DNA from 4 places in the Bradyrhizobium sp. USDA 4341 genome. Region 2 is predicted to be linked to each of the others. Evidence: riboswitches for the same ligand, from Rfam matches in the RefSeq annotation. Region 2 holds a riboswitch; each other region holds the start of a gene.
The links. A riboswitch is a leader RNA that binds a small molecule or an ion and turns the genes downstream of it on or off. The one in region 2 is predicted to bind cobalamin.

Region 1 (3,206 bases), 3.0 Mb from region 2:
GATGGCGCAGCTCCGCAAGATTAGCGAGCCGCAGCGACGGCAGCGCGGCGCGTCCTCGCCGCCAGCCGGCCGCGAACGCGGCGAGATCGCTGTCGGAAAACGACAGAACCACGAGATCGGCCGGATCCTGGCCGAGGTCTCTTGGCGTCGCGGTCTCCTCAAGGCCGCGGCTCTCGCGGAAGACGACGTGCATCAGACACCTAGTCGCGCCCTGATCGCGGCTTCATCGATATCACCGTGCTCGCCGATCACGACGAGCTTTGACTGCCGCGCTCGCGCACCCCAGGGCATGTCAAATTGATGCCTGACCCGCTCGCCGACCGATTGCACGAGCAACCGCATCGGCTTGCCTTCGACCGCGATATAGCCTTTGGCGCGCAGCACGTTCTGCTCGCGTGCCAGCCCCTTGATCGACGCGATCAGCGCGTCGACGTCCGAAATCTCCGGAAGATCGATCACCACGGAATTGAAGTCGTTGTGCTCGTGTTCGTCCTCGCCGTCATGGTGAGACGGCCGCGACGCGAGGTCATCCTCTGCCGCCGCTTCAAGACCGAGGATCACGCGGGCGTCGATCGCGCCGTCGACGATGGGCAACATCGGCACCTCGCGCGGCATCTCGGCCGCGATCAGAGCCTTGGCCGCCTTGATCCCCTCGGCACCCGCGAGATCGGCCTTGGTCAGCAGCACGATATCGGCACAGGCGATCTGATCCTCGAACACTTCGGACAACGGCGTTTCGTGGTCGAGATTCTCATCTGCCGCGCGCTGCGCATCCACGGCGGCCGGGTCCGGCGCAAAGCGGCCGGCAGCAACGGCCTCCGCATCGGCCAGCGCGATCACGCCGTCGACCGTGATCCGCGAACGGATCTCCGGCCAGTCGAATGCCTTCAGCAGCGGCTTCGGCAGCGCGAGGCCGGACGTCTCGATCACGATATGATCGGGCCTCACGGGGCGCGCGAGCAATTGCTCCATCGCCGGGATGAAATCGTCGGCGACGGTGCAGCAGATGCAGCCGTTGGCCAGCTCGACAATATTCTCGGTCGGGCAATTGGCGTCCGCACACGACTTCAGGATGTCGCCGTCGACGCCTTCGCTGCCGAATTCGTTCACCAGCACCGCGAGCTTCTTGCCGTTGGCGTTCCGGATCAGATGCTGGATCAACGTCGTCTTGCCGGACCCGAGAAAGCCGGTCACGACGGTGACCGGAACCTTGGCGAGCGTCATCATTCTGCGGCCTCCGGCACGACGGCGATGGGGGGAATTCGGGCAAGCGATTGCTTGCGAAAGATTTCGGGACGGCTGCGCCACGGCACGATGCCGTCAGGCGCCGACGCATAGGCGGCAGCACCGGCGATCACATCCCTGGCATTGTCCGCGGACAGGCGGCCGTAGACATAGGACCACCGGCCCGGTGCGCTGAGCGCGACCGAGCAGCCCTGGCTGCAAGCCGAGAGGCATTCGACCGGAACCAGATTGACGTCATCGGGCACGCCCACCTCAACAAGCGCGGCATGCAGGCGCGCACCGGGCGCGAGCTCGCCTTCGGCGAGCGTCTGGCCGGCGCGGCAGGTGATACAGACATGGAGTGTAACGCTCATCGCCCTTCCTGGATTGACTGCGGGAAGCGATGAGGCACACGAACCTGACGTGAACAGGCTCGTTCCCCGTCGCGGAACACCCCGTCCGCCGGTCTCAAACACACTGCGTCGGCAGGTCTCCCGGCTTGCGGAGTAGGATTTCTCCCGTGATGCCCACCTTCCCGACTCCATCAGGGAATCAGTGGCTTGGGCATCTCTCCGGTCACGGTCGCGGGGGCGGCTGCGCTTCGGGCAAACCTTGCGGTCCGAGCCCTATCGCATTCCCTCTTCGCCTGTCGTAGGACAGGAACCAACGCGGGGTCACCATTCGTCCTGGCCTCGCACTTGTCAAGCCGAAGGACCGTGATGATTTCTGATGGAAACGACGCTGAAGATGGCGCCGTCGGCGCCGACCCTTCATTGGATGCGCGGCATGCGGCCAAAATGGCGAAAAAGAAGGTCGCCCGCGACAAGATCATGGCGACCAAGAGCGGTGAAAAGGGCCTGATCATCGTTCATACCGGCGCCGGCAAAGGAAAATCCTCCTCCGCCTTCGGCATGATCGTGCGCTGCGTGGCGCACGGCTTTCCCTGCGCCGTGGTGCAATTCATCAAGGGCGCCTGGGATACCGGCGAGCGCCGCCTGCTCACCGGGCATTTCGGCGATCTCTGTCAATTCCATGCGATGGGCGAAGGTTTTACCTGGGAGACGCAGGACCGCGCGCGCGACGTCGCGGCAGCGCAAGCCGGCTGGGAAAAAGCCAAGCAGCTGATCGCGGATCCGAGCCTGCGGATGGTCGTGCTCGACGAGATCAACATCGCGCTTCGGTATGACTATCTGGCGATCGCCGATGTCGTCGACTTCCTGACCACGTCGAAGCCGCCGATGACGCATGTCGTGCTCACCGGGCGCAACGCCAAGGACGAATTGATCGAGATCGCCGATCTCGTCACCGAGATGACGTTGGTCAAGCACCCCTTCCGCTCCGGCATCAAGGCCCAGCCGGGCGTCGAGTTCTGACTGCTATTGCCATGGCGCGCGCATTGATGATCCAGGGAGCCGGCTCGGACGTGGGCAAGTCGCTCATCGTCGCCGGCCTCGCGCGTGCCGCCCGACGTCGCGGCCTGCGCGTGCTGCCGTTCAAGCCGCAGAATATGTCCAACAACGCCGCCGTGACCGTCAACGGCGGCGAGATCGGGCGTGCGCAGGCATTGCAGGCGCTCGCCGCCGGCGTCGAGCCGCACACCGACATGAACCCGGTGCTGCTGAAGCCGGAAACCGATGTCGGCGCGCAGGTCATCGTGCACGGCAAGCGGATCGCGACCGCCCGCGCGCGCGAATATGCCGCCATGAAACCATCGCTGATGGGCGCGGTGCTGGAGAGTTTTGCACGCCTGAAGCAGCGCGCCGACCTGGTGCTGGTCGAAGGCGCCGGCAGCCCCGCCGAGGTCAATCTGCGCAAGTCCGATATCGCCAATATGGGCTTTGCGCGCAGGGCCGACGTGCCCGTGGTATTGGTCGGCGATATCGACCGCGGCGGCGTGATCGCGCAGCTCGTCGGCATCCAGGCGGTGATCGACCCCGATGATGCCGCGATGATCCAGGGTTTTGTCATCAACAAATTCCGTG
Region 2 (3,206 bases):
CGCGCGCCGTAGGAGAAATCGGTGGTCGGCAGCAGGCCGATCGTGTGCTGCCAGTACCCGGCCACGGTCTGCTGCTCGATATTGTAGATGTGGTAGGGATCGACGCCCTGATAGGCGCCGCGTGCCTCGCGGAACGTCGAATCGTAATAGTCGATGCCGGTCAGGATCGTGGACGGCATTCCCAGCACGACGTTCTTGACGCTGAGGCGTGGCGTGAGCGACCAGGTCTGCAGCGCGGCATCATTATGGGTCGAGGCGAAGCTGATGGTCGGCACCGTGCCGAAGAAGCCGCTTTGCGTCTCGCGCTGCCGCCAGCCGCCGTCGACGATGAGGTCGACGCCATTCATCAGCGTCTTGGTGAAGCCGGCGGTGACGCTGGCGGATTGCTGGTTGGCATAGTCGAACGGCGTCGCCGCGCCGCGGCGATCGCTGAGCAGTTCGTTGACGCCGATCGACGGATCGACCAGCCGTCTGCCGGGCAGGCCGAGCTTCTGGTCGCTGCCGGTGATGGCGAGGAAGGCGGTGAGATCCGATGTCGTGTAGTTGACGTTGCCGACGGCGTTGCGCTGGTCGAGTGCGTTGTTGACGCGGTAGCCGTCGGACTTGATGCCGTTGCCGTAGAACGAGGTCGACCACGGGCCGGAATTGAGCGCAGCGGACACCGCGGCCATGCGGGTGTTGAACGAGCCGAAGCCGCCTTCGGCCCGGATCGTGGCCGGTGGACCGCCGGCGCCGGTCTTGGTGATGATGTTGACCACGCCGCCCACCGCGTTGTCGCCATAGAGCACCGCACCGCTGTTGCCGCGCGTGATCTCGATGCGTTCGATCGAATCGAGCGGGATCGTGGTGAGATCGAAGCCGGCCTTGTCGACGTCGTTGAGGCGGCGGCCGTTGAGCAGGAACAGGGTGTTGTCGGAGGCGAATGCGCCGAAGCCGCGCAGGTCGACCGCGGTCTTGGCGCCGTTCGGGCCGCCATAAAGCGATTGCAGCTGCACGCCCGGCACCTGCGCGAGAATCTCGGGCAGCGACTGCACCGGCGAATGCGCGATGTCGTCGGCGGTGATCACGGTCGAGGAAGAGCCGACAATGCCGGCGAACTGGCGGCCGCCGCCACCTGTGCCGCCCGTTCCGGTGGCCGGTCCGGTCCCTGTCGTGTTCGATCCTGCTCCGCTGCCCACATTGTTGCCTTGCGTGGTGCCCGGCGCCGGGCGGCGCGGGGCCGGCGCTTCGTCAGCGGCCGGCTTGGCGCGCGTAAAATTCTGGTCGCCCGGCTTGGTGATTTCGATGGCCGGCAGCTGATTGGGAGAGGGCGCCTGCTGCGCCCGTGCGGTTGAGAGAACGATTGTCGACGCGATCATCGTCGACGCGAGCAGAAGCGCGCGGCGCCGCCGATGGGAAAGGATGAAGAACATCTAAGTGAGACCTCGGTAACGTCAGTGGCACGTCACCGCCAACCAGTCTCACCATCGTGCTCGCAGGCTCAGCTGCTTGCAGCCTCAAGTGAAGCTCATGCCTGTACTCCCCGACCGGCATCTTCGCGTGTGACCACGGCTGACGGCAGGTCTCCTGGCTCGCGGGTCGTTACCCTTCGTCGCCTTCCCAGGACCGAGATTCCCAGTGGCCTGTGACGAAGGATTCACCGCATACAGTTGCGGGGGCAGCCGCGGCGTTGGGGAAGTTTCCCCGCACCGCATTCCCTTTTCATCTCATGAAAGAACCGTCATGTTCATCTAGGGTTCGGCTGGGCAGCAAAGTCAATCCGGCGGAGGTCGGGCGGCCGCCAGGTGGCCACGGTTTCTGTCGAGTGTCGCTTGTCTGCCACGGCGATCGCTGTAAGAGCATGGATCCAATGAGCGTGCAGGATTTTGCCTTGGCGGCCGAGGTCGCGGCGCGGCGCCGGTGGGGCGCCACCGCGGCGCTGCTCGCGCTCGTGGTCCTGCTGCTCGTGCTCTCGCTCGGCATCGGGCCGGTGCGGCTGTCGCCGCTTGCGGTGATCGAGGCGCTGTTCGGCGGCGGCAGCGACGTGGCGCAGGTGATCGTGCGCGAGATCCGGCTGCCGCGCACCATTCTGGCATTCGCGATCGGCGGTATTCTCGGGCTATCGGGTGCATCGCTGCAGGGCCTGCTGCGCAATCCGCTGGCCTCGCCGTCGCTGTTCGGCGCGCCGCAATCGGCGGCATTCGGCGCGGTGCTGGTGATCGCGCTGGGCCTCGCCGATGTGCGCTCCTACGCGCTGCCGGTGGTCGCGATCATCGCCGCGTTCGGCTCGGTATTCGCGTTGCTCGCAATCGCCGGCCGCAATGCCGGGCTGCTGATCCTGATCCTCGCCGGGCTCGCGATCTCGAGCTTTGCCGGGGCTGCGACGGCGCTGGTGATGAATCTCTCCGCCAATCCGTTCGTGGTGCTGGAGATCGCATTCTGGCTGCTCGGCTCGCTGGAGGACCGCAGCTTCCAGCACGTGGCGCTTGCGCTGCCCTTCATCATCGCGGGCGCGGCCGTCCTGCTCAGCCAGGCGAGCGCGTTCCGCGCGTTGACGCTGGGTGAAGAGGCGGCGCAGAGCCTCGGCGTCGATGTCGGGCGGCTAAGGCTGCTCGTGATCGCGGGCGTTGCGCTCGGCGTCGGCGGCGCGGTCGCCGTCACAGGTACGATCGGCTTCATCGGTCTCGTCGCACCGCATCTGATGCGCCCCCTGATCGGTCACGATCCGGCGCGGCTGCTGGTGCCGAGCGCGCTCACCGGTTCGGCATTGCTGCTCGCCGCCGATATCGCGGTGCGCATCATCCCCTCGACGTCGGATATCAAGGTCGGCGTGCTGACCTCGATCATCGGCGTGCCGTTCTTCCTCTATCTGATCATGCGCGAACGCCGTGCGCTGGGCGGAGGCGTAGCATGACGCTGCTGTCGGCCACCGCGCTCAATGCCTCGCTCGGCAGCCGCAAGGTGCTGCACGATGTTTCGCTGTCACTGGAAGCGGGCCATCTGGTCGCGCTGGTCGGCCCGAACGGCGCCGGCAAGACCACGCTGCTGCGCGCGCTGGCCGGGCTGATTCCATCCGACGGTGAGATCAGGATCGGCGGCGACGCGCTGGCCGCGCTTGCGCTGCGCGAGCGCGCGAAGCGCTTCGCCTATTTGCCGCAGGGGCACATGGTGCATTGGCCGCTGCCGGCGCGCGATATCGTCGCGCTCGGCCGCTATCCGCATGGCGC
Region 3 (3,206 bases), 340 kb from region 2:
CCGCATACTGACCGTAGAACGCGAGGTTCTTGATCGGCTCGTACACCAACCCGGTTCGCCAGCTGGTGCCCGACAGCGTGGTTTCAAAACTGTTCGCCGGCGTCTTGTAGTCGGTGCGATCGACCTCAGGACGATCGTACCGGACGCCGGTGACGAGCGACAATTGATCGGTCAGCGACAGGCGATCTTCGGCGAACAGCGCGTATTGATTGACGATCGCGTTGAAGCCCGGCGTCGTCGCCGTGGTCGTCGCGAAGAACGATCCGGGATCGAACACGTAAGGATTGATCGACGACGCGCCGCCATAGGGCGAATTGTTGGTGTGGGTGAAGTCGATCCGGTTGACGTCGAACCCGGCGACGAACTGGTTCGCGAGCCCGAGGACGTGACCGCTGAAGGTCGCATCCATCCGGTTGCCGAGCTGCTTCTGGTCGTGGAAGATCTCGATGTAGCTGGAGCGGTCGATCAGCTGGGTCTTCGGGTTCCAGGTGTAGTTTTCGATATCGCGCCAGTGCCGCTCGCTGGTCAGATAATACAGCGTGTTGTTGATCTTGATGCCGTCGGCGACGTCCCACTCGGTCTTGAATTGGGTCCAGCTGTCCTGATATCGGATCGCGCTGTCCAATGCGTTGTAGTTCTTGAAGCGCAGCGCGTCCTGGATCGAGCCGCTGATCAGCGGCGTGCCGAAATAGCGCGACGGGCTGCGGTCGCCGTAATCCTCGGACAGTGTGAAGGCGAGATTGTCCGATGCCTGCACGCGCACGGCGGCGGAGACCACTGCATTCGAGGTCTTGTCGCGATCGACCCAGCCGTCCGACATGTTGCCGGTGGCGTTGATACGGTAGGACACATTGGGATTGATCGGACCGGTGCTGTCGACCGACAGCCGCCGCGTCAGATTGCTGTCGAGCGAGACCTCGGCCTCATTATAGGGCGTGCCCTGCGGCTTTTTCGGAACGACGTTGATGACGCCGCCAATCGCGCCCTCGCCGTACAGCACCGAGGCCGGACCGCGCAGCACTTCAACCCGTTGCGTCGACCAGGTGTCGTAGGGGAACGTCAGGGTGCCGGAGCCGATATAGAAGCGCGTGCCGTCGTATAGCGTCATCACCGAGTTGCTGCCGGCAAAGCCGCGGGTGCTGAACGACAGGCCGCCATTGCCGGGCGCCGGCGTTGCGATGAACCCGGCCGCGTTCTGGGTGACGGCATCGACCACATTATGCTGGCCGCGTTCGGCAATGGTTTGCGACGTGATGATCTCGACGCTGGCCGGCGTCTGCAGCGGCGTCAGGTTGAGACGACTGCCGGTGCCTCCCTGCGTGGTGGCGTTGAGCGTCGGCGATGCCGATCCCGATGCACCTGACGCCGCGGCGCGCGGCGCGCCAGCGGTTGCCGCCGCCGTTGCAGGTCTGGCGCGCGGCCGCGACGACGTCGCCGAGTTGCGGCTTCGCGCCGCGGGCTTGGGCTTTGTGGATGTCGAGGGTGCGACCTCGATCGGATCGAGCGTCGTGGGTGGAGATGTTTGTGCCGAACCTTCAGCCGGCAGCAGCAGCGATGACAGGGAGCAAACGAGACCGAGGCGCCATTTGCGCGCAGCGGGAGAGGACGGAGACATGAAAGGACTCGCGGTAACGTGGCACGTCACCGCGAACGCGGACTGGCGCATTGCCGCAAAGGCAGTGCTCCGATCCCACCAGGACGCCCCCGCCCGATGTGCTCGCGTGTGACCACGACTGACGGCAGGTCTCCTGGCTCACGGGTCATCGCCTGTCGACGCCTTCCCGGGCGGAGTGGCCCAGTGGCAAATTGACGAAAGGCTCGCCGTTTACAGTTGCGGGGACAGCTGCGGCATTGGGGTTACCCTCGCACCGCATTCCCTTTTGATCCCCGAAGGGAACCGTCGGCAGAAACGATAGGTGGTGCGGGATGGGCTGTCAATTCGATGCGATTGTCGCACACATGCTTTGCGGGATGATGCTGCTGCGATGACACACAGCCCAGCGACATCTACTGCTGACACGGAGAGGTAACCCGTCATCCTGAGGAGCGCGGAACGCGCGTCTCGAGGGATGCACGGCCCGGCTGGTGGCCGTGACCCATCGAGACGCGCTTCGCGCTCCTCAGCGACTGTGTTCTTCGTCAAGCGGGTTGCCATAGTTTTTGGTCCCTGAGCATGGCGTTGAGGATGGTGAGGACTTTGCGAGCGACGGCGATGAGGGCGACCATCTTCGGCTTTCCGGCTGCCAACAGGCGTCGATAGAAGACCTTGAGTTGGGGGTGATATCGGCTTGCCGAGAGGGCGGCCATGTAGAGGCCGGCGCGCAGTGCAGCTCGCCCGCCGCCGATCATGCTCTTGCCCTTCCAGCGGCCGGACTGGCGGGTGAACGGAGCAAGGCCGGCGAGGCTTGCGATCTGGCGCCGATTGAGGGTGCCGAGTTCAGGCACCTCGGCCAGGAACGTGCGGGCAAGCGTGTTGCTCACCCCCGGAAAGCTGACCAGCAGTTCCTCCTTGGCCCGCCAGATCGGCGAACCGCGCACCAGCGTGTCGATGTCGTTGTCGATCTCCAGCAGTTCTTTCTCGAGGACCTTGATGTGGCGGGCAAGGCTCTTGCGAACGCGCACATTCTCGGCCCGCTTCTCGCGCTGTCGCTCGGCAACGATCATCTCGATGATCTGCCGCCGGCGGCTGACAAGTTCGGCCAGAAGCCGGGCTTCCTGATCCGGCATCGCACGCGGCGTTGGCTTCACCGCCTCGACAAACCGCGCGATGATCGCCGCATCGATCGGATCGGTCTTGGCGCGCTGGCCAACCGCCTGCGCGAAGTGCCGGATCTGGGCCGGATTGACCACCACCAGCGGCAACTGGGCGCCGGCCAGCGCCGCGGCGACAATGGTCTCGAAGCCGCCTGTCGCTTCCACCGCTACCAGCGTCGGCGAGCAAGTCTGAAGACGGGCAACAAGTTCTTCCAGGCCTTTGCCGTCACGCGCCACGGCAAAGGCTTCCCCGCTCGGATGCAAATGCACATCCAGCCGGTCTTTCGATACATCAATGCCAACATAGATCGCGTCCATCTGCACCCATCCTTGCGCAACCGGGCTCGCCAGGCGGCCCTCGCGACTGTTCGGGTTCAATGGAACAACGGACGGGGCGCCGCGCTGAGGCACGGGCTTCAAAGCCCTGGGGTGAAGCGGTCTTCCGTCCGTTA
Region 4 (3,206 bases), 1.9 Mb from region 2:
CGGCTTGCTGGTCAGTGATTGCGCGTAGAGCCACCAATCCACAGTGATCGGTTTTGGCCGCAAAACATCTCCGAATAGGATCGGTGGCCTGACACAACGCGAGCCATAGGATTGCACCCAACCATTTCTGGTGAATGCGAAGCCGGCGAGTTTCTCGCCGAAGTACTGCACCATGTCATTGCGCTCAAACTCGCCGTGCACGAGCACGTCCAGACCAATGTCCTCCTGCCAACGCAGAGCGCGCGCAGTCTCCTCCTTGAGGAATTTGTCGTACTGCTCGTCGCTCATGGCGCCTCGCGAATGTGCCGCGCGGGCATTCCGGACCTCTGGGGTTTGCGGGAAGGATCCGATCGTCGTGGTGGGAAAGGCCGGTAGTCTAAAGCGCTTGCGTTGGATCTCGGCTCGACGGACAAATGGGCTGGCGCGCCGGCACATGGCCTCGTCGATCGCTCGCATCCGCACCGCAAGATTGGCATCACGGATCTTTGGTGAAGTCCGGCGGCCGGTCACCGCCGACTGCGATTCAGCAAGACTTTGAGCAACATTCTGATCACCCGCGAGTGCCCGCGCCAGGATCGCAAGCTCACGCATCTTCTGTACCGAAAAGGCAAGCCAACTCTTGAGATCGGATGCAAGTCCGGTCTCGAGTTCAACATCGACGGGCACATGCAGCAGCGAGCAGGACGGAGCGATCTGAACACGATCCCTGCCTAGCTTCGCAATGGCGGGATCCAGTTGCTGGCGGAGCGCCGACAGGTTCGACCGCCAAACATTTCGTCCGTCGACGACGCCGAGGGACATGACGAGATCACTTCGCCGGGCAGCAATGATCCGGTCCAACAGGTTCGGTGCGCGAACCAAATCCACGTGCAGTCCGGCAACGGGCATGTTCAAAGCTGTGTCCAGATTGTCGCCGAGATCGCCGAAATAGCTCGCGACCATGATCTTGACGTTTGGTACTTCCCTGGCGAGCCGATCATAGACGTGCAGCAAAGATCTTCGCGTCCCCTCCTCCAGATCCAGGACCAGGCAGGGCTCGTCGCATTGAACCCAGTTTGCTCCCCTTTTGCCTAGTTCTTGCAGAACCTCGATGTAGACCGGTATTAGCTCATCCAGGAGTGACAGCGGCTGGAACGCAGGATCCGCACTCTTGCCAAGCTTCAAGAATGTGACCGGCCCGATCAGGACAGGGCGCGTCTGGAACCCCAGGGCCTTGGCTTCCTCATACTCCTCGATAGGCTTGCGAGAAGATAGGCGGAACGTCTGTCCCCGATGAAATTCAGGAACCATGTAGTGGTAGTTGGTGTCGAACCACTTGGTCATCTCCTGTGCGGGCGCGCCAAATCCGCCCGATCCGTGGCTGCAACTGGTATTCTGGCGATCGCATTGTGAACCGCGTGCCATGTCGAAGTACGTCTTGAGCGAAACCGACTCGATTTCCGACGCGTAGACTTCCGGGATGGCACCAACCATGACAGAGGTGTCGAGCACTTGGTCGTACAACGAAAAATCGTTGGACGGAATGACGGTGACACCGAGGGATTTTTGGCGGGCCCAGTTCGCAGCACGCAGGCCAGCTGCGTCCTCGAGCAATTGCTGTTCGCTGATTGCGCCGGCCCAGTAACTTTCAAGCGCGCGTTTGAGCTCGCGTCTTGGACCGATCCGAGGCGTTCCAAGCGTGGCAACCGGAAGGGAGAGAAGAGACATAGCGCTAACCCCGTAGTTGGGGGCAAAGGCCTTGGCGGACGCAAGCAGGATCGCCCGAGCGGCGGCGGCTTGGCGCACCACCGGGACACCCCGCCCGTGGACGTATATGTGGTCGAGGCAGGTCTCCTGGCTTGCGGGTCATCGCTGCTGTCCGGCCTTCCCGAAGCCGCACGGGCTTCAGTGACTTTGTTGGACAGCGGCTCGTCGCTTACAGTTGCGGGGGCAGCGCCGGCATGTTCACCGGCTTCCCTCTTAGCTCCGAATCCAGCGGGACCGGAGAACCTCTACGATTTGGAATATCGGCAAGAGGCCTCTTCCGTCAACCTCTCAGATGACTCTCTCACGTCAATGCTGCCATCATCAGTGATTCAAATGACCATTTAACGTCGAAAGTTGACCACGGTTGGAAGCCTCTCCAATAGAAGCACTCTCCAATAGAAGCACTCTCCAATGTATGTGGCGAAAGAATTGTCGAAGGCGCAAGTCACGGCGCTTCGAGTGGCATTTCGGTCTCTCGGCAGTCAAGAACCGCGCCAGGGACAAAACACCTGCGAAAACTCCATCGGGCATACCGGGCGCGCATATTTATCTGCGAACCAACCAATCCTGGTAGGCGATTTGCGGTCTCTGATGCCGATAATACTCGGGCATGCATATCGATTCACCTCTACGAACACCGGGATGCCCGCAATGACAATGGCTGTTCGGAGCACCGTCGGCGTCCTTGCTGTCACCGCCTTTGCGGTCGGCCCGTTCGGGTGGCCTGGTAAGAGCGTTCATGAATCAATCCGTCAGACAGATGCTCTCGAGAATGTTGAGTAACTCGAGAGGAAGCTAGCGTGACTTGATCGTTTCTCGCTTGCCGGCTGTCGCGACTGGAAACGGCTCATCCAACCATGAATGCGGAGCCGAGGCAGCTGGATTGAGCAGACTGCAACATCGTGCGCGTAGGTAGAAACCTGCGCACCATATCATCCGCCTGCCTGAGAACGCGCTTCCGACGATTCCACACGCCCGGCGGTGACGAGCGATTTCTGCTTATCATCAATTACGGCCGATAGCGATCGCAGGCGTTCGGGTGACAACACCGGACCAGACGGTTCAACAGCTCTCCAAAGCGCTTCCCGATTTCTCATCCGTAAATCGGCAGCGGCCTTCGCTTGGGCCTCGAAGATCGGCACGACAAAAGCTGAACAAGCCCGAGCCGATCGGCTGAATGGAAACATAGAAACGAGCGTCGGTCGGAAAGCCGACAAACACTGCACGAATCTGGCGCGATTTGCCGGCCATTTCCTGGCACGAAGGATGCAAGCTCAAGGGTGCCCAGACTTCTCCCCCTGGGCAGGTCCAGCACGGCAAATTGGGGTTGTAGCTGGCCCACTGAAGTTAGCGGCGCGTGGCTCGAGGGGACAGACAGCGCCTGCTCGCGCGGGACATCGGCAGGTGCCCGCGTCACGTTGCCGCTAACTTCTTCCAATCGAGGATAGCATCGAGGGCTG

Region 1: another riboswitch for cobalamin. It lies ahead of ACVIGB_RS48210 (DUF1636 family protein); the one in region 2 lies ahead of ACVIGB_RS34770 (TonB-dependent receptor).
Region 3: another riboswitch for cobalamin. It lies ahead of ACVIGB_RS36440 (TonB-dependent receptor); the one in region 2 lies ahead of ACVIGB_RS34770 (TonB-dependent receptor).
Region 4: another riboswitch for cobalamin. It lies ahead of metE (5-methyltetrahydropteroyltriglutamate--homocysteine S-methyltransferase); the one in region 2 lies ahead of ACVIGB_RS34770 (TonB-dependent receptor).

The regions. Positions count from the first base shown of each region.
Region 1 covers NZ_JBSSGO010000002.1:9,086,221-9,089,426, reverse strand. The annotation lists partial or broken gene cobN (cobaltochelatase subunit CobN) at 1-193, opposite strand, end outside; gene cobW (cobalamin biosynthesis protein CobW) at 193-1,227, opposite strand; gene ACVIGB_RS48210 (DUF1636 family protein) at 1,224-1,598, opposite strand; cobalamin riboswitch at 1,692-1,907, opposite strand; gene cobO (cob(I)yrinic acid a,c-diamide adenosyltransferase) at 1,944-2,597, shown strand; gene ACVIGB_RS48200 (cobyric acid synthase) at 2,609-3,206, shown strand, end outside.
Region 2 covers NZ_JBSSGO010000002.1:6,065,775-6,068,980, forward strand. The annotation lists gene ACVIGB_RS34770 (TonB-dependent receptor) at 1-1,412, opposite strand, end outside; cobalamin riboswitch at 1,540-1,737, opposite strand; gene ACVIGB_RS34775 (FecCD family ABC transporter permease) at 1,850-2,893, shown strand; gene ACVIGB_RS34780 (ABC transporter ATP-binding protein) at 2,890-3,206, shown strand, end outside.
Region 3 covers NZ_JBSSGO010000002.1:6,409,512-6,412,717, reverse strand. The annotation lists gene ACVIGB_RS36440 (TonB-dependent receptor) at 1-1,615, opposite strand, end outside; cobalamin riboswitch at 1,722-1,917, opposite strand; gene ACVIGB_RS36435 (IS110 family transposase) at 2,140-3,072, opposite strand.
Region 4 covers NZ_JBSSGO010000002.1:7,982,870-7,986,075, reverse strand. The annotation lists gene metE (5-methyltetrahydropteroyltriglutamate--homocysteine S-methyltransferase) at 1-1,707, opposite strand, end outside; cobalamin riboswitch at 1,807-2,008, opposite strand.